Regions from separate parts of the Streptomyces sp. NPDC000410 genome, predicted to be linked through region 3. Evidence: riboswitches for the same ligand, from Rfam matches in the RefSeq annotation. Region 3 holds a riboswitch; each other region holds the start of a gene.
What was found. A riboswitch is a leader RNA that binds a small molecule or an ion and turns the genes downstream of it on or off. The one in region 3 is predicted to bind cyclic di-AMP.
Positions count from the first base shown of each region.

Region 1: linked by a shared signal. The riboswitch ahead of ABT342_RS17115 (M23 family metallopeptidase) and the one ahead of ABT342_RS26845 (transglycosylase family protein) in region 3 are both predicted to bind cyclic di-AMP.
Region 2: linked by a shared signal. The riboswitch ahead of ABT342_RS07190 (M23 family metallopeptidase) and the one ahead of ABT342_RS26845 (transglycosylase family protein) in region 3 are both predicted to bind cyclic di-AMP.

Region 1 is NZ_JBEPDM010000014.1:33,035-39,510, forward strand. Features, by position in the region: gene ABT342_RS17100 (bifunctional acetate--CoA ligase family protein/GNAT family N-acetyltransferase) at 1-498, opposite strand, end outside; gene ABT342_RS17105 (HPr family phosphocarrier protein) at 654-935, shown strand; gene ABT342_RS17110 (GntR family transcriptional regulator) at 1,102-1,779, opposite strand; gene ABT342_RS17115 (M23 family metallopeptidase) at 1,999-2,772, opposite strand; cyclic di-AMP (ydaO/yuaA leader) riboswitch at 2,786-2,950, opposite strand; gene ABT342_RS17120 (M16 family metallopeptidase) at 3,161-4,543, opposite strand; gene ABT342_RS17125 (M16 family metallopeptidase) at 4,561-5,898, opposite strand; gene ABT342_RS17130 (DNA gyrase/topoisomerase IV subunit A) at 6,107-6,476, shown strand, end outside.
Region 2 is NZ_JBEPDM010000004.1:50,607-57,082, forward strand. Features, by position in the region: gene ABT342_RS07175 (STM4012 family radical SAM protein) at 1-735, shown strand, start outside; gene ABT342_RS07180 (STM4011 family radical SAM protein) at 743-1,636, shown strand; gene ABT342_RS07185 (SGNH/GDSL hydrolase family protein) at 1,597-2,388, opposite strand; gene ABT342_RS07190 (M23 family metallopeptidase) at 2,499-3,332, opposite strand; cyclic di-AMP (ydaO/yuaA leader) riboswitch at 3,335-3,497, opposite strand; gene ABT342_RS07195 (tyrosine-protein phosphatase) at 4,132-4,947, shown strand; gene ABT342_RS07200 (DUF6126 family protein) at 4,969-5,091, opposite strand; gene ABT342_RS07205 (XRE family transcriptional regulator) at 5,103-5,756, opposite strand; gene ABT342_RS07210 (aspartate aminotransferase family protein) at 5,823-6,476, opposite strand, start outside.
Region 3 is NZ_JBEPDM010000033.1:49,490-55,965, reverse strand. Features, by position in the region: gene ABT342_RS26850 (zinc ribbon domain-containing protein) at 1-1,507, opposite strand, end outside; gene ABT342_RS26845 (transglycosylase family protein) at 1,718-2,353, opposite strand; cyclic di-AMP (ydaO/yuaA leader) riboswitch at 2,357-2,491, opposite strand; gene ABT342_RS26840 (transglycosylase family protein) at 2,784-3,755, opposite strand; gene ABT342_RS26835 (cytochrome P450 family protein) at 3,869-5,110, opposite strand; gene ABT342_RS26830 (tetratricopeptide repeat protein) at 5,120-6,476, opposite strand, start outside.

The DNA.
Region 1 (6,476 bases), on a different contig from region 3:
ATAGCCGGCGTCCGTGAACACCTTGATCATCTTGCTGTTCGCGGGGAGCACCTCCGCCGCGAACCGCCGGATCCCCCGCTCCCGGGCGACCGCCGCGATGTGTTCGAGCAGCGCGGAGGCGACGCCTCTGCCCTGGTGCGCGTCCTGGACCAGGAAGGCGACCTCCGCCTCGTCGGCGGGCGCGGAGGCGGGCCTCCCGTCCGCGTCGATCCGGTCGTAGCGGACGGTCGCGATGAACTCACCGCCCACCGTGGCCGCCAGGCCCACGCGGTCCACGTAGTCGTGGTGGGTGAAGCGGTGCACGTCCTTGGCCGAGAGCCGTGGGTAGGGCGCGAAGAAACGGTAGTACTTGGACTGGTCCGAGACCTGTTCGTAGAAGCTGACGAGCCGCTCGGCGTCCTCGGTCGTGATGGGCCTGATCCTCGCGGTGCCACCGTCGCGCAACACCACGTCGGCTTCCCAGTGGTCGGGGTACGCGTGATCCGACGGGCTCTGCATGGGGCCAGCGTACGGCTCCGGCAACAGCGTCGGCACGGCTCGCGGACACGGCTCGCGGACCGCCTCGCTCCAGGGCACGCTGGGGGCACTCCAGCACGCATGAGAGACTGGTCTAGACAACATTTGGCACCGAAGAGCACCCGAAGGGCATCACCATGGCTGAGCGCCGCGTCAATGTCGGCTGGGCCGAGGGCCTCCACGCCCGCCCCGCCTCCATCTTCGTCCGTGCCGCCACGGCGTCCGGCGTCCCCGTGACGATCGCCAAGGCCGGCGGCACCCCCGTCAACGCCGTCTCGATGCTCGCGGTGCTCGGTCTGGGCGCCGAGGGCGGCGAGGAGATCGTGCTCGCCTCCGACGCGGAAGGCGCCGAGGCCGCTCTGGACCGGCTGGCGAAGCTGGTCGCGGAGGGGCTCGAGGAACTCCCCGAAACCGTCTGAGACCATCCGGTCCCCGAATTTGCTGAATTCTCGCGGGGAATGCGGAGCGGAGCCGCGCACCACCTTCATCGGTGCGCGGCTCCGCCGCTTTATACGCGTTTACGCGCGGCGAAATCCCACAAAGGGAAATCTCCGATGCGAATACTTCTTGTATACGTCGGCCATGTTAATGACGGCCGCTCACCGTGTTTACGGAGTGTTGCGAAGCCCTCACCACCACACCGGTGCGCAGCCGGTGCGCGCCGTTCGCCCGCTCCGCGTGCATCGCGGTGAGCGCCCTGGCCCGCTCCGCGTCACCGCGCGCCACGGCGTCCACGATCGCGCCGTGCTCGGCCCACGACTCCAGGGGCCGGGCCGGCTGCTCGACGGCGTACATCCAGGCGGTCTTGTGCCGGAGCTGGGTGAGCAGGGCGGTGAGGCCGGGACTGCCGCAGGCCTGGGCGAGGGTCTCGTGGAACCAGGCGCCGAGCGAGCGCAGGTCCTCGCCCTGACCCCGCCGCGCCCGCTCCTGGCCCAGTCTGACCAGGCCGCGCAGCACCTTGAGGTGCGCCTCCGTGCGCCGCTGGGCCGCGCGCGCCGCACCCAGCGGCTCCAGCAGCATCCTGATCTCCAGCAGATCGGCGGCCTCCTGCTCGGTGGGCTCGGCGACGCAGGCTCCGGCGTGCCTGCGGGTGACCACGAAGCCCTCCGACTCCAGGGTGCGCAGCGCTTCGCGCACCGGTACGCGGGATACGCCGTAGCGGCGCGCCAGCTGCTCCTCGGTGAGCCGGCTGCCGCGCTCGAAGACACCGGTGATGATGTCGTCGCGGATCGCCGCGCATACCGAGCGCGCTGGAATGCGCATACCGAACCTCCGCTTTAATCCTCGCGAAACCCGTGGATCTCTGCCCGATCGCCCTGCCTGTCCGGTGACTCTATTGCAAGGGGACGGAATTTCCGACGGCGAACGGGAATCCATGGATATCTTTTGGCCGGAAGACGACGAAGGCCCCGGCTCGGTTCATCCCGAGCCGGGGCCTTCGCTGAAGATCTCAGACGCCGAAGATCTCAGACACTGAAGGTCTCAGACGTTCACGCCGTGCGCGCGCAGATACGCGACCGGGTCGATGTCGGAGCCGTAGTCCTCGCCCGTACGGGCCTCGAAGTGGAGGTGCGGACCGGTCGAGTTGCCGGTCGATCCGGCGCGGCCTATCTGCTGGCCGGGGGTGACGGTCTGGCCGACCGAGACGTCGATCGACGCCAGGTGGCCGTACTGGGTGTACGTACCGTCGTTCATCTTGATGACGATGTTGTTGCCGTACGCGCCGCCCCAGCCGGCCTCCACGACCTTGCCGGAGCCGACGGCCACGACCGAAGTGCCGGAGGCGGCATGGAAGTCGACGCCGGTGTGGCTGCCGGAGGACCAGAGCGAGCTGCCCGCCTGGTAGCTGGTGCTGACGTACGAGCCGGCGACCGGGAGGGTGTACGACATCAGGCGCTTGCGCTCGGCCTCGCGGGCGGCGCGCTCCTCGGCCTCGCGGGCCGCCTCGGCGCGGGCCTCCGCCTTGCGCTTCGCCTCGGCCTCGGCCTTCGCCTGGGCGGCGGCGAGGTCGGCCTCCAGCTGCTGGGCCTCGGCCTGGGCGTCGATCTGCTCGGCGAGGTAGTCGGGAGCGACGATGGCCTGGGTCAGGCCGGTGTCTTCGAGGGAGAGGCTTTCCGCTTCGGCGGCGACCGCCGGGGAGGCGAGGGTTCCGATGACTCCGGTGGTGGCGAGGGTCGCGACTCCGGCCACGCCCGCGCTCCTGCGCGACAGCCGGCTCGGACCACGATGCTTCCCGGTGGCACGGGTGAACGCCATGTAGTGGCTGATCCTTTCCTTCCTTCTCGCCTACCGGGTTAGCTGACGGGTTCGGAGCAGGAAGGTCTCCTACGGGCCCCTCCGCACCGGGTGCGAAGGCGTCCGATTCACCCCAGGGGACATGTGGGTCCCCGGCTCCCCAGGCTCGCGCCGGACGGGGACTCGGCGATGGCTGCCCGATGCCGCGGGTGCGGCTGGTGCAACTGACGGGCAGCGCAGAAGACGCTAAGCGGGAGATCATTCAATCACCAAACAGACACGCCGATTTGTAGTGCATGCCACAGGGCAGACACCTACATCCCCCCTCGAAGCGGACATAAAAAGGACCCCGGTGGCATGCCTGCCGGCCGGGGTCCCTCTCGGCCCTCTTCGGGCCCTCTCGGCTCAATCAGCCCGTGACAACGGTCACTTCACCGATGCCGAGCTCCCGGATCGGGTCCTCGATCTCGTGTGCGTCCCCGACGAGGACCGTGACGAGCCGGTCCACCGGGAAGGCGTTGACTGCCGCGGCCGTCGCCTCGACCGTGCCGGTCTCCGCCAGGCGCGCGTACAGCTGGGCCTGGTAGTCGTCCGGAAGGCCCTGCTCGACCTGGTCGGCCAGCGTGCCCGCCACGGACGCCGCCGTCTCGTACTTCAGCGGGGCCACACCCACCAGATTCTGCACGGCGACATCGCGCTCGGCGTCGGTCAGCCCCTCCGCGGCGAGCGTGCGCAGCACCTTGAAGAGGTCGTCCAGCGCCGGTCCCGTGTTCGGCGTGTCCACGGAGCCGCTGATGGCGAGCATCGCGGCGCCCGTGGCCCCGCCCGGGGCGGTCGGGGCCGTGGAGCGCAGCACCTGCCCGAAGGAGCGCACGCCGTACGTGTAGCCCTTCTCCTCGCGCAGGACGCGGTCCAGGCGGGAGGTGAGGGTGCCGCCCAGGCAGTAGGTGCCGAGGACCTGGGCCGACCAGACCCGGTCGTGGCGGTCCGCGCCGATCCGGCCGATCAGCAGCTGGGTCTGGACGGCTCCGGGGCGGTCCACGATGATGACGCGGCCCGTGTCGTCGGCGGTGATCGGCGGCATCGGACGGCTCTCCGCCTTGTCGCCGGTCCAGGCGCCGAGCGTGTCGGCGAGCACCGCGTCGAGGTCGACGCCGGTGAGGTCGCCGACGATGACGGCGGTGGCCATCGAGGGGCGGACGTGCGCCTCGTAGAAGGCGCGTACGGCTGCCGAGTCGATGCGCTCCACCGTCTCCTCGGTGCCCTGACGGGGGCGCGACATCCGGGAGGTGGCCGGGAACAGCTGCCGGGAGAGCTCCTTGGCCGCCCGGCGGGCCGGGTTCGCGGTCTCGTGCGGGATCTCGTCCAGCCGGTTCTGTACGAGACGCTCGACCTCGCTGTCGGCGAACAGCGGCGCGCGCAGCGCCTCGGCGACCAGGCCGAGGGCCTTGGGCAGCCGGGAGACGGGGACCTCCAGCGAGACCCGGACGCCGGGGTGGTCGGCGTGCGCGTCGAGCGTGGCGCCGCACCGCTCCAGCTCCGCGGCGAACTCCTCCGCCGTGTGCTTGTCCGTGCCCTCGGAGAGCGCCCGCGCCATGATCGTGGCGACGCCGTCCAGGCCCTCGGGCTCGGCGTCCAGCGGGGCGTCGAGGAAGATCTCGACCGCCACGACCTGCTGGCCGGGGCGGTGGCAGCGCAGGACCGTCAGTCCGTTGCCGAGCGCGCCGCGGTCGGGGGCGGGGAAGGCCCACGGCTTGGCCTCGCCCGGCTGCGGCTGCGGGTGGAAGTCCATGGTCACGGCAGCGTCGGTCACTGGACCGCTCCCTCTTCGTCGTCGTTGTCCTCGGTGGCCGCGAGCGGCTCGTACACCAGCACCGCCCTGTTGTCGGGGCGCAGCCGGGCCTGGGCGACCGCCTGGACCTCCTCGGGGGTGATGTCGAGGACCCGCGAGACCGCGCTGAGCGCCAGCTGGGGGTCGCCGAACAGCACCGCGTACCGGCAGAGTTCGTCGGCGCGGCCCGCGACCGTGCCGAGCCGGTCCAGCCACTCGCGCTCCAGCTGGGCCTGTGCGCGCTCCATCTCCTCGGCCGTGGGGCCCTCGGCGGCGAACCGGGCCAGCTCGTCGTCGACGGCGGCCTCGATGTCGGGCACCTCGACCCCGGCGGACGTCTTCACGTCCAGCCAGCCGAGCGAGGGGGCCCCTGCGAGCCGCAGCAGGCCGAAGCCCGCGGCGACGGCCGTGCGGTCGCGGCGCACCAGGCGGTTGTGCAGCCGGGACGACTCGCCGCCGCCGAGGACGGTGAGCGCCAGGTCGGCGGCGTCGCACTCGCGGGTGCCGTCGTGCGGCAGCCGGTAGGCGGCCATCAGGGCGCGGGCGGGCACCTCCTCGACGACCTCCTCGCGCAGCTGCTGCCCGATGATCTCGGGGAGGGAGCCGTCGCGCGGCGCCTGCTTGCCGTCGTGGGACGGGATGGAGCCGAAGTACTTCTCGACCCAGGCGAGGGTCTGCTCGGGGTCGATGTCTCCGACGACCGACAGCACCGCGTTGTTCGGCGCGTAGTACGTACGGAAGAAGGTCCGCGCGTCCTCCAGCGTCGCCGCGTCCAGGTCGGCCATGGAGCCGATCGGGGTGTGGTGGTACGGGTGGCCCTCGGGGTAGGCGAGGGCGGTCAGCTTCTCGAAGGCCGTGCCGTACGGCACGTTGTCGTAGCGCTGGCGGCGCTCGTTCTTGACGACGTCGCGCTGGTTCTCCATGGACTCGTCGTCGAGTGCGGCGAGCAGCGAGCCCATGCGGTCGGCCTCCAGCCAGAGCGCGAGCTCCAGCTGGTGGGTGGGCATGGTCTCGAAATAGTTGGTGCGCTCGAAGCTGGTGGTGCCGTTGAGCGAACCGCCGGCCCCCTGGACCAGCTCGAAGTGCCCGTTGCCGTGCACCTGCTTCGAGCCCTGGAACATCAGGTGCTCGAAGAGGTGAGCCAGGCCCGTACGGCCCTTGACCTCGTGGCGCGAACCGACGTCGTACCAGAGGCAGACGGCGGCGACCGGGGTCAGGTGGTCCTCGGAGAGCACCACGCGCAGGCCGTTGGCCAGGCGGTGCTCGGTCGCTGTCAGGCCGCCGGAGCCGGCCTGCGCTGTGGCCGTGTGACCCATGGGCATGTAGTCCCTTCGATCGCGTTGCTTGATGTCCTGCCACTGTATGCAAGCGTGCCGACACCTGGCGAAGTTCCCTGTGGACAACCCGGCTGAGTTCCCGGTGGTTCGGCCCACTGTTCCGGGTCGCGGTCCGGCTTGTCAGTGGGACAGTCCACAATGGTCCGCGTCAGTTCCCGTTCATGTTGGTGAAGGAGCCGCAGCAGCGATGGCCCGCCGCAGCACGAAGACCCCGCCGCCCGACGACTTCGAGGAGAAGATCCTCGACATCGACGTCGTCGACGAAATGCAGGGCTCCTTCCTCGAGTACGCGTACTCGGTGATCTACTCCCGGGCCCTGCCGGACGCGCGGGACGGGATGAAGCCCGTGCACCGCCGGATCGTTTACCAGATGAACGAGATGGGGGTGCGGCCCGACCGGGGCTATGTGAAGTGCGCCCGTGTCGTCGGCGAGGTCATGGGCAAGCTCCACCCGCACGGTGACGCGTCGATCTACGACGCGCTGGTGCGCATGGCGCAGCCCTTCTCCATGCGCCTCCCGCTGGTCGACGGCCACGGCAACTTCGGTTCGCTCGGCA
Region 2 (6,476 bases), on a different contig from region 3:
CCCGTACTCAACATCGATCTGATCTACGGGATCGACGGCCAGACCCGTGCGAGCTGGCGCCGGTCGCTCGACGCGGCGCTCGCCTGGCGGCCCGAGGAGCTGTATCTCTATCCCCTGTATGTGCGGCCGCTGACCGGACTCGGCCGCCTGGGCGTGGACGCCGACGCCGCCTGGGACGAGCAGCGTCTCGCGCTGTACCGACAGGGCCGTGATCATCTGCTCGCCCATGGCTACGAGCAGGTGTCGATGCGCATGTTCCGCCGCGCGGACACTCCGGCGCAGGGCGCGGACGACTACGCCTGCCAGACCGACGGCATGATCGGCCTCGGCTGCGGAGCCCGCTCGTACACCTCAGGGCTGCACTACTCCTTCGACTACGCCGTCGACATGCGCCAGATACGCGCGATCATCGACGACTACACGCGGGCGGAGGACTTCACCCGGGCCGAGGTCGGCCGCCGCGTCGACCGGGACGAGTCCCGCCGCCGCCATCTGCTCCAGTCGCTGCTGCAGGCGTGCGGAATGGACGTGGCGGACTACCGGGCGCGGTTCGGCAGCGTTCCGTGGGACGACTTCCCCACCGAGCTCGCGGCGTTCGCCGAGCGCGGCTGGCTCGAGGAGACCGGAGGGCTCCTGCGGCTGACGGACCAGGGCCTGGCGTATTCGGACGCGCTCGGACCCGAGCTGTTCTCCCCCGCCGTACGAGCCGCGATGACCGCGTACGAGATCAAGTGAGACGCGGATGGATCTGACCGTTCTGTACCGGGGACCACTGGCCTCCTGCGACTACGACTGCCCGTACTGCCCGTTCGCGAAGCGCCGCGACAGCCGCGAGCAGTTGCGCGGTGACCGGGCGGCCCTGGAGCGGTTCGCCGGCTGGGCGGCGCGGCAGACGGAGGACCGGCTGTCGGTGCTGTTCACGCCCTGGGGCGAGGGCCTCGTCCGCTCCTGGTACCGGACCACGCTGGTCGAGCTGTCCCGGCTGCCGCACATCCGCCGGGTCGCCGTCCAGACCAATCTGAGCTGCCGGACCGACTGGCTGGCGGACGCCGACGCCGACACGCTCGCGCTGTGGTGCACGTACCACCCGGGTCAGACCCCGTACGACCGTTTCCTGGGCAAGTGCCGTGACCTGGCCGCGCGCGGGATCCGGTTCAGCGTCGGGGTCGTCGGCTTCGCCGAGCATCTGGAGCAGGCCCGGCGGCTGCGGGCCGATCTCCCGCCACACGTCTATCTGTGGATCAACGCCGCGGAGGGCCGGGAGTACAGCGACGCGGAGGCCGCCGACTGGACGGCCCTCGACCCGCTCTTCCCGTTCAGCCGGCACCCCCACCGCTCGGCGGGCCTGCCGTGCCGGACGGGCGAGTCGGTGATCTCGGTGGACGGCGAGGGGACGGTGCGACGCTGCCACTTCGTCCGGGAGGAGCTCGGCAACCTCTACGACGGCTCGTACCGCACGGCCCTGCGGCCCCGCGCCTGTCCGCTCGCCCTGTGCGACTGCCATATCGGCTATGTCCACTTGGAGTCGCTGCCGCTGTACGACGTGTTCGCGGGCGGGGTCCTGGAGCGGATCCCCGCCGGCGCGAACGGGATGATTCAGAGCGGAAGCAGATCAGGACGCTTCGGCTCCACATGATCCCCGGACGACTCCCCCCGCAGCCGCCGCCCGATCCACGGCACCAGGTACTCGCGCGCCCAGTGGATGTCGTCGCGGCGGACCTCCAGCGTCCCGCGGGGCGGCAGCGGCGGCCACGCCTGGTCGGGGTCGGCGGGGACGTCGAGACCGAGCACCTGGGCGGCGCGGAGCGCGACGCGGGTGTGGCCCTCGGGTGACAGGTGCAGCCGGTCGTCGTCCCAGGCGCGCCTGTCCTGGACGGACTTGAGCGACCACAGGTCGAGGACGGGGCAGTCGTAGCGGTCGGCGATGGCCCGGACGTGCGCGGTGTACGTGGCGATCTTGCCCCGCAGATGACGCAGTACGGGCACGCCGCGGGTGTCGAAGCCGGTGGTCACCATGACGGTGCCGACCGCGCCGGTGAGGTCGGCGACCGCGCGCTCGAAGCGCGCGGCGACGTCGTCGGGGTCGGTGCCGGGGCGGATGATGTCGTTGCCGCCCGCGCAGAACGTCACCAGGTCGGGGGCGAGTTCCTTGGCGCGCGGGACCTGCTCCTCGACGATCTGGTCCAGCAGCCTGCCTCGTACCGCCAAGTTGGCGTAGCGGAAGGTGTGTTCCGGTACGCGGTCGTCGAGCAGGACGGCGAGGCGGTCCGCCCAGCCCACGAACTGTCCCTCGGGTCCGGGATCCCCGACGCCCTCGGTGAAGCTGTCACCGATCGCCGCGTACGACCCGAATGCACTGTTTTTTCTTGATCTCGAATCGTCTGCCACGTCGAGACATCCTTCACCTCACGAAGTGACTTACGCCACCGTAGGGATGGGTTGACGCGGGGTGATATAGACCACCTGGTCAGCTTTCCGGGAAACGGGAATACGACACGTCAGATCGAGACGCCGTGCTGGCGCAGGTACGCCAGCGGGTCGATGTCGGAGCCGTAGCGCGGAGTGGTACGGACCTCGAAGTGCAGGTGCGGACCGGAGGAGTTGCCGGTGGAGCCGGACAGGCCGATCTGCTCCCCGCCGCGCACGCTCTGGCCGGACGAGACGGACAGCTGGGAGAGGTGGGCGTACTGCGAGTAGGTGCCGTCGGCGTGCTGGATGACGACCTCGTTGCCGTACGAACCGCTCCAGCCGGCCGAGACGACGGTGCCCGCGCCGACGGCCTTCACGGAGGTCCCGGTGGCGGCCGCGAAGTCGGCGCCGGTGTGGTAGCCGCTGGACCACATGGCTCCGGCGGTCTTGTACGCGGTGGTGACGGCGGAGGGGACCGGGGCGAAGAAGGGGGCGACGCGGGTCTTCGCGGCGGGGGCGGCCTTCCCGGCGGGGGCGGCAGCGGGGGCGGCCTTGGGCTTCGCGTTCGCGCCGATGGCCAGCTGGATACCCGGACGGATCACGGAGGGGTTCGCACCCACGACGGAGCGGTTGTCCGCGTACAGCTTCTTCCAGCCGCCGCTGACCTTCTGCTCCTTGGCGATCTTCGCCAGGGTGTCGCCGGGCGCCACCGTGTAGGTCCGGGGAGCCTTGGGAGCCTCGACCTGCTGGGCGACGGAGACAGTCCGCTCCGGGGCGACGGCAGGCGCGGACTTCTCCGCCGCGTGCGCGCCGGTGGCACCGATGAGCGGGAGCGCGATGACGGCGCCACCCGTGCCCGCGGCGACGAGTCCGCGCGTGATCGGGTTCTTCCTCGAACGGCGGTGCTTACCCATTGCGGGCATGGCGAATTCCTCTCCGGCGCCTGCGAAGTGAGCTGTCGGGTTCGGGCTGGAGCTGCCCGGCCGCGTAGGTGCGCGACTTCACCCCGAGCCGCTCCGCATTGACGGACCGGCGGTTTCACTGGGTCCCCCGCTCCTGCCACACGTGGATAGATGCGATATTCCGGACGACGGCAGGATTAGGCGTTCCGACCGGATTGCGGTGACCGTAAGCGAGCCCGGTCGGCACGAACAAGCCACCGCTTGGGCCGCTGATTCGCCCGCGTGATATCCGCGGGGATTTCCCGGTCACCCTGCGTGGATTACGGTCTTCGACTCCCTTGAGGAGCGGGGAATTTGACGGCGGCGCGCGGCGACGGAACGTCACCAATATGATCCCGCTCACGGCATGGACGTCATCTCCCCCGCAACCGGGGCTTGTTGCCCCAGATGACCTAATACGGGCATAAGCCTCAGTAGGCCAGCAATGCCCCTATATCCGGCACTGCTGGAGCGCCACGGCGCCAAGATCGCCGCGCAGCGTGGCGGACGAACCGGGGACCGCTCTCGACCGGGTCATGCGTAACCGCTTGCGCGCCCGCACAGCAGCCAGGCGCGACCGCCACCCTCCGTGTCGATCACCACAACCCACCAAATTCACGCAGAACCGAACACCTTCGATCCCAAGCCGCCCTGGAGGCAACTCCCTTGCACGGTCGACCGAACGCACAACCAAGATGATTGCCTGAGGAACCAATGTCGTATCGTCGACAGCGCGCCTACGTCGGCGAGCCGTGCCGACCGCAGACACTCAGGAGCCCCCGTGACGCAGCAGCTGCCCGAGGTCCCGTCGACCGAACCCGAGCTGTCGGGCGTGCGCAACTTCAGGGACGTGGGCGGACTGCCGACCGTGGACGGGCTGCGCGTTCAGTACGGACGGCTCTTCCGCAGCGGCCACCTGGCGCACGCGACCGACGCGGATGCCGCGTTCCTCTCCTCGCTCGGGCTCCACACGATCTTCGATTTCCGCAACTCCGCGGACCAGAAGCTGGACGGCCTGGACGTCGAGCTGCCCGGAGTGCGCAACGTGAACATCCCGCTCACCGACCCGGCCGACGGCGCCGAGTTCTGGAAGATGGTCCGCGACGGCGATCTGGACCAGCTGCGGTCCATCCTCGGCGACGGCAAGGCGGCCAACCGGATGATCGAGTCCTACCGGGTCATCATCAAGGAGCGCACCGCCGAGCACAGCCGGGTGCTGCACGCCCTGGCGGAGGACAGCGTCCCGGCCCTGATGCACTGCGCGGCCGGCAAGGACCGGGCGGGTCTGTCCATAGCCGTCTCGCTGCTCGCCGTGGGCGTCGAGCGCGACGCCATCGAGGCCGACTACCTCAAGTCGAACGACCCGCACCGCCGCTACAAGGTGCGCCGCGGCGAGAACGCGCCCGCCGGGATGTCCCCGGAGGTGATGGAGCTGCTGAGCCCGCTGTTCGACGCCCGCGCCGAGTACCTCGCCGCCGCGTTCGACACCATCGACGAGACCTGGGGCGGCACCGAGCGCTACCTGTCCGACGGCCTGGGCATCACGCCGCAGACGCGTGAGCGGCTGCGCGAGCGCCTCCTGGACGGGGCGCTCTGAGCCACCGGGCGAAACACCGGGTCAGCCGGCCCCGACCTTGAACAGCAGATAGAGGAACGCCGCGAACAGGTGGCCCGCCACCAGATAGGCGAAGAGCCGGACGATCAGTCCGACCGGAAACTTCTGCTCCTGGTCCTGGTTCATCAGCGGCCTCCTCAGGCGTGCGGGTGCGCGTGCGGGTCGGGGCTCTGCAGCAGCGTGTGGACGAACAGCAGCTCGGCCCCCTCCCGCGTGACAGCGGCGATACGGTGCGGAGTGAGCGAGTCGAAGTGGGCGCTGTCCCCCGGGTCGAGCTCGTGCACGGTTTCGCCGAGGCCCAGGCGCAGCCGCCCTTCGATGACGTACAGCCACTCCTCGCCGGGATGCACCCGCACGAGGTCCCCCTGGGTCCCGTACGGCACGCGCACCCGCAGGGCCTGCATGGCGCGTCCGCGCCCGCCGGCCTGCCGGTAGGTCCAGCCGTCGGCCTCGGCGGGGCCCATCCGCCCGCCGCGGATGACGGCGTCGCGCTCCGGCGGCAGCTCGCCGAGGGGCTCGGAGACCGTCGTACCGTAGGTCCGGGCGAGGGCGAGCAGCATCGGCAGCGAAGGCTGCCGGTTGCCCGTCTCCAGCCGGGAGAGATGGGCGGGTGAGAGGCCCGCGCGCTGGGCGGCGGCCTCCAGGGTGAGGCCACGGCGGCGGCGCAGCTCACGCAGCCGGGGCGCGACGTCGGGCAGCGTGTCCGCGTCCCGTCCGGCATCGTGTCCGGAGGCTTGTCCGGCGTCGTGTCCGGCATCGTGGCCTGGGGCTTGTCCGGCAGGATGGCTCATGCGTCCATTGCGCCAGGATGTTTCCTCTGGGGCAAATTTCTTGCCCCAGAGGCAAAAGCCGCGTGATCAGCGGTTGGCGACGGCCTGCTTGACCAGCGTCCTGCCGAAGTCCCACATCAGCCCGCCACCCCCGTGGGCGTCGTCCATCACCGCGGTGAAGGCCGTCACGAAGCGGTCGACCTCCCGCTCCCCGATGATCAGCGGCGGGATCAGTTTGATCACTTCCAGATGGTCACCGGCGACCTGGGTGAGGATGCGGTGCTTCTGCAGCAGCGGGACGACCACCATCTGCGCGAACAGCCCCTTGCGGGCCGCCTGGAGCATCGTCCAGCGGCTGCGCAGCTTCATCGAGGACGGCCGGCCGAACTCGATCCCGATCATCAGTCCGCGCCCGCGCACGTCGTGGAGCAGTTCGTACCGGTCCACGAGCGCCGTGAGCCGCGACTTCAGCAGCTCGCCGGTCGCCCTGGCGTTCGCCACGGTCTCCTCGTTCTCGATCACCGACAGGACGGCGAGCCCGGCGGCCATCGCCTGCGCGTTGGAGCCGAAGCTCGCCGAGTGCACCAGCACCCGGTCCATCGACGAGTAGACCTTCTTGAAGATCCAGTCCTTGCCGAGGGTCGCGCCGACCGGGACATAGCCGCCGGAGAGCGCCTTCGCCACACAGACGAGATCGGGCTCGACGCCGTCCCCGTGCTGGTACGCGTAGAAGTCGCCGGT
Region 3 (6,476 bases):
CGGGCGTGGTGGGCCGGTCGGGGGCCTTGCGGTGCCGCAGCGGGGTTAAGCATTGCGGGCAGTGCTTGGAGGTGTTCGTGGCCGGGACCGTCACCACGGCGACACCCAGCTCGGCGGCGAGGTGCCGCATGCGTTCCACGATCTGCCCGCGCACCTGCTGAGACAGGCGGGTGTTCATCGTGCGGCCCATGCCCCGCGCTTCCATCGAACGCAGGTCTTCGATGTAGATCACGCTCGCCGAGGCGGCTATGGCCTGATCGACGGCCCAGCGGGCGGCAGACCAGGCCAGGGCGTCGTTCAGATTCGACCGGCGCTCGGACATGTGCCGAATCTCGTCGGCCAGGACCGCGTGCTTCGCGGTCAGTGTGTGCCGCTCGACCCCGGCGATGAGCCGCTGGTACTGGTCGGCCTTGGCGTGCAGGTGCTCGCTCTCCCGCCGTAGCCGGTGCTGCTTGGCGAGGACACCGGCGGTCCGGAACATGGCACCGGCACCGAGGGCGGTGATCCGCCCGTCGTCGTGCAGCCGGGCAGCACCGGCGGACAGCAGGGTGTTCAGTCCCCAGTCCACACCGAGCGCGACCGTGTGCCCGGTACGGGCTGCCTTCGGTACTGGGTGGGTGTAGGCGAGATCGGCCCGCACCCGGCCGCTGTCCAGACGCAGCGTGGGCAGGTGCAGCACCGCACCGGGCGGGATGGTCGGTGGCAGGCTGATGGGGCAGGCGACCCACGTCCAGTCCCCGTACGAGGCCGGGTCGGGCCGGGTGGGCAGTTGCAACCGCAGCAGCGCGCGGCCCGGCTCGCCGGCGCGTTCGATGGTGGCCTGCTGCCCGTCGCACGCGGACAGCAGCAGCATGCGGGCGATCGCCGGTGTTCCCTCCGCCTCGAACACATCGGCCGGCATCCGGCCGTGCCTGCGGGCGAATGTGGCGATCTGCCGGGTACGGGACGTGATCACACTGGACGGCAGATGCCGCCCATCCGGCACCGCATCACGGACCGCGTCCCATTCCTCAGCAGTCCGCTTCGCCGAATCAGCGGGCCAGGACGCGATGACCCCGACCGTCAGGTCAGCGCGCCACTTCGCCGAGCGGAGCGTACGCCCGGCCTGCTCCTGAGCCATCCGCACGATCCGGTCATTGACCCTGATGCCCTCGGGCGGTGCGATGGTCCAGCCAAGGCGGCGCAGCGCCATCCACGCCTGTGACGGCAGCGTGCGGCCGCCCGCGTCCACACCGGATGCCAGGACATCCACATCGTGCGTGCTCCAGTGCGCGGCCAGCAGCTCGGCGGCCATGGTGGACACGAGAGCAGTGGCCCATCCGACGCGCTCCGCGAGCACAGCCGATGGCAGGAGTTCGCCGGTTTTCTCGTCCAAGCCGGTGCGCAGCCAGCCACGGGCGCACGCGGTCCGGGCCGTCTGCCCTGCGGCGAGCGGCACCTTCCGGCTCCCCGCCGACCGGGCCATCGCGACCATCACCCTTCCGTGCCACTGGAGCTGTACTGCCATCCGATCAACGACACCCGCGAACAAAGGTCACACATTCGATCCGCGAATCCCCATACGGGGATACGCACCTCACACGGGATGAGGCGGCCGACAGCATCCCAGGCGACCTGCCCTCACCCGGACTCCGTCCGGAAACCCCGGCCCGGCGCTCATGGGGGGGAAGGGGCGCGCCGGGCCGGGGTGGCTGAGGGGGCCGGAGTGACTGGGGGGTCAGCTCAGGTGGAGCAGCTGGCCCGGGTAGATGACGTTGGCGTCACCGACGACGTCCTTGTTCAGGTCGAACAGCTTCTTCCAGCCGCCCTCGACCTTCTTCGCCGCGGCGATCGTGGCGAGGGTGTCGCCGGCCTTGACCTTGTACTCGCCGTCGCCCTTCTTGACGGCCTTGGCCGGGGCCGCCGCGGCGGGGCGCTCGGAGCGGGTGGTCGGGGCCTCGGCGCGCTGCGGGGCGGGCTCGGCGGTGTACGCGGCGTTGGACAGGCCCACGCCGCAGTGCGGCCAGGCACCCTTGCCCTGTCCGGCCAGGACCTTCTCGGCGACCGTGATCTGCTGCGACTTCGACGCCTGGTCGGCGGAGGCGGCGTACGCGGTGCCGCCGTACGCGGCCCAGGTGGAGGCGGAGAACTGCAGACCGCCGTAGTAGCCGTTGCCGGTGTTGATGGACCAGTTGCCGCCGGACTCGCACTGGGCGACGGCGTCCCACTCGGAGGAGGTCGCGGCGTTGGCGCCGCCGGCGGCCATCAGCGGGGCGACGATCGCGGCGCCGGTGACACCGGCGAGCGTGGCGAACCGCGAGGTCCGCCGGAGAACGGTCGGGCGGCGGCGCTCGCCCTTGCCGGAGAACAGCATGGAGATTCCCCTCACCGACGCCTGCGAGGTGAGCTGTCGGGTTCGGGCCCGTGAGTTGCCCGGCCGCGCGAACGTGCTCGCGCGGCTTCACCCCGAGCCGCCCCGGCCCTCAACGGGCGGGTGCGGCGCTTACCTTGGGTCCCCCGCTCCTGCCTACGGCGCGTGACGCGTCGACCGTTCCCTTCGACCGACGGCAGGATTCGGCGTGACGGTCGACGGGGCCCGCGATGGCGAGCGGTTCAGACCGTAGACACAGCTCTCCCCGATGTTCAAAGATGAACATCGGGGAGAAAACGCCCTTAACCACCTTGGGGAGATGTCCGTTTTCGCAGGTGAGAGGCGGGACGACCGGACCGGGCGGGCATAACCCGCCAGTTGGCCGGAAGAGACCCATATCTCACTTGCGCAGAAGCGGACATAAGCCCTCGAACTACTTCGGCTTCGACTCCGACTTCGACTCCGGCGCAGCCACCGGCGACGGCTTCTCCTTCAGGCCCAGATCAAGGCTCTGGCCAGGGAGGATGAGGTCGGGGTCGGAGCCGACGACCTCGGCGTTCGCGCCGTAGAGCGCGGACCAGCCGCCGGGGACCTTGTTCGCGTCCGCGATCGTCCACAGGTTGTCGCCGGGGCGGACGGTGTAGTCATCTTCGGTGGCGGCCGCCTCTCGTGCCGGTGTGTCACCTCGTGAGGCATGACGCCCGGATTCACGCTCGTTGACCGAATTGCCCGCCTCATCCTCATTGGTGGCCGGGGTGCCGCGATGCTTGCCGGAACCGGTGTCGCCCGCCGCCGGGGCGGGCGTGACGGACTCGGCAGGCCCGGCCGACTCGGTCAGCTCGGTCGACGCCGGATCCGACGGCTTCCCCTTGGGCTTCGCGGGCGAGGCCGATGCCGAGGGCGCGTCCGACGCCGGGGCCGAAGGCGCAGCCGCCGCGTCGGCCCCTTCACCGAACGAGGGCGCCTTGACGTTCTCCTTCGGGAGAGGCAGGACACCGGAGGTGTCGGCCGGGTCGACCGAGGGCTTCGCGCCCGGCACGAGCCCGGTGATCACCGCACAGCTGGGCCACGCCTCCTTGCCCTGCGCGGCGAACACCTTCTCGGCGACCGCGATCTGCTGCGAGCGGCTGGCGAGGTCGGCGCGTGCCGCGTACTCGGTACCGCCGAAGTCCTCCCAGGTCTCCTGCGAGAACTGGAGTCCGCCGTAGTAGCCGTTGCCGAAGTCGGCACTCCACATTCCGCCGGTCTCACAGTCCGCGACACGGTCCCAGGTGGTGGCGTCGGCGGCGGATGCCGAACCGGCGCCGAGCAGCGGGATGGCGATGGCCGATCCGGTCACCCCTGCCGCGACGACAAGTGCGGGTGCCTGACGGGGGCGACGATGCCGACCATTCCCGGAGCGCATGCGGTGGGCCTTTCGTGTGACTGCTGAGTCGTCGGTGAACGTAGCCGTATTCGAACACCGGTCACAAGTCGATGCAGTCCAGATAACGCGAAAGTCACAGAGTTGACTGACCGTCAGTAACTTGGCGGCGTGAACTCAACGGGCAGAGTGCGCAATCCACGCATAATGAGGCCGCCTCGCCAGCGCAAATCGGAAGGATCGGCTGCAAGTCGCAAGTCGGGCAACCTGGTCAGCAACGTCGCGAGCGCGGTCTGCCCTTCCAGCCGCGCGAGCGGGGCACCGAGGCAGTAGTGGATGCCGTGCCCGTATCCGAGGTGCTGGTTGTCCCTCCGGGCCAGGTCGAGCGTGTCCGGGTCGGCGAACCGGTCCGGATCCCGGTCGGCCGCGGCGAGTACGACGAGGACCGGGTCCCCCGCCGCGATGTCCTGCCCTCCGAGCGTGAGCGGCTCGGTGGCGAACCGCCAGGTGGCCAGCTCCACGGGCCCGTCGTAACGCAGCAGTTCCTCGACGCCGGTGGCGAGCAGGCCGCTCTCCCCGGCCGCGAGGGACTCCTGGAGCCTGCGGCGCTGCTCCGGGTGGCGCAGCAGCGTGTACATCCCGTTGCCGATGAGGTTGACCGTCGTCTCGAAACCGGCGAAGAGGAGGATGAACGCCATCGCCGCGGCTTCGTTCTCGGTCAGGTGCTCGCCGTGGTCGGAGGCGCGGATCAGTCCGGAGATGAGGTCGTCCGCCGGGTTTTCGCGCTTTCGGTGGATCAGCTCGGCGAGATAGCCGCGCATCTTCTTCACCGAGCGGGCCACGCCGCCGCGCGGTCCGCCGCCGTGCCGGATCATCATTCCCGCCCAGTCCCGGAAGTCGTCCTGGTCCTCGCGCGGGACGCCGAGCATGTCGCAGATCGCGTAGATGGGGAGCGGGAAGGCGAACTGGTGGATGAGGTCGGCGCTGCCGTCCTCGGCGAAGTCGTCGATCAGCCGGTCCGTCAGTTCCTGTACGCGCGGGGCGAATTCGGCGACCCGGCGCGGGGTGAACGCCTTCGAGACCAGGCGGCGCAGCCGGGTGTGGTCGGGCGGGTCGATGTTCAGCAGATGCGTCATCAGCTCCGCCTTGCGCTCCCCCGGGATGCCCGTCTTCCCCTTGGCGTGCGCCGGCTCGTCGTGATGCGCCGGGTTCTTGCTGAGCCGCTGGTCCGCGAGGGCCTGCTTGGCGTCCGCGTACCGGGTCACGAGCCAGGCCTCGACGCCGCTGGGCAGGGCGGTCCTGTGTACGGGCGCGTGCTCGCGCAGCCAGGCGTAGGCGGGGTACGGGTCGGTGGCGAACTCCCAGGTGAAGAGTTCGGGGGCGGGTGTGTTGCTCACGCCCCGACGTTATCCGGGTCGCTCCGGGTTCTCGCCGAGGGCCTTCCTCGCACCCGGGTGGCCCATGTCCGCGGCCTTGCGGTACCAGTCCCGGGCCTCGGCGTCCTTGCCCTCCGCGGCCAGCAGCAGGGCCAGGCGGAAGGCGCCGTAGGCGTCGCCGAGCTCGAAGCCCCGGCGGTACCAGGCGCTGGCCTCGACCCGTGCACCCCGGTTCTCCAGAAAGACTCCGAGGTGCGTCGCATCCAGGCTCCTTCCCTTCTGCGCGTCGTCCCGGTAGCACTCCTCCTCCACCTCGATGGCCTGCCTCCCGTAGCGGGACATCGCGTATACGGCCCGCTTGTCGCCCGCTTCGACGGCACGGCGGAACCAGATCTCGGCCGCCTCCCGCTCGTCACTGGCGTGGTGCAGCGCGCCGTAGCTCGCCGCGACCGCCGCGTACCCGGCCTCGGCCGCGCCGTCGTAGTAGGTGAACGCCGCGTCGTGGTCCCCGGCCCCGAAGTACAGGTCCCCCAGATGGTGCGCCGCCTCCGGGTTCCCCGCCTGCGCCGACACGCCGAGCCAGTGCTTGGCCCGCTCCCGCAGCAGCTTCCCCAGCACCAGCGCCGCGTCCGCGTCACCCGACCGCGCCGCGCTCTCCAGATACGGCTCGGCCTCCCTCGTGTCGCCGCGCGCGGCGAGCCGCTTGCCGACCTCACCCGCGGCGGCGGTGTGCCCGGCGTCGGCGGCCTTGCGGAGCCACTGCTCGTCGCTGTCGAGCAGGCCGAGGCTGTACATCGCGGCCGTGTCGCCGTTCTCGGCGCGCGCCAGGAAGTCGACCCGGGCCGCCGCCGCGACCGCCGCGTGGTCGTACGCGTCGTCCTGGTCGGCCGTCACGAGCGCGATGCCCCAGACCGTGTCGGGCACCGGCGGCACCTCCGGCGACCGCAGGGCGTCCGCGACCAGCGAGCCGAAGGCCCGGTACGTCCCGTCCGTCTCCCCCGGTACGAGGAGCCCGGTCACCCCGTGGCGTACCGCCACCGCCCAGGCGAGGGCGTCCTCGAAAGACTCGCTGCCCGGCTCGGGGCCGTACCGCTCATGCACCTCGCGCAGCAGGCCGAGCGACACGGGGCCGGTGATCCCGCAGCGGGCGAGGTCGACGGCCGCGCGGACGAGGAGGTGGCCGCGGGGGTGCCCGGCGGGGCGGTCGGCGTGGAGCCACTCGTCCCAGAGCTCGGGTCCGGTCGCCAGGTATTCCGTGACACTCCGGTCGCCGCGCCGGCTCACGGCGTCGTCCAGGCGGGGGTCCCCCTGATCCCGTGCCTTGGCCAGCTGCCTGGGCGTCCATTCATTGCTGACCGCGACACGCCTGGCGGCGCGCAGCACGCGC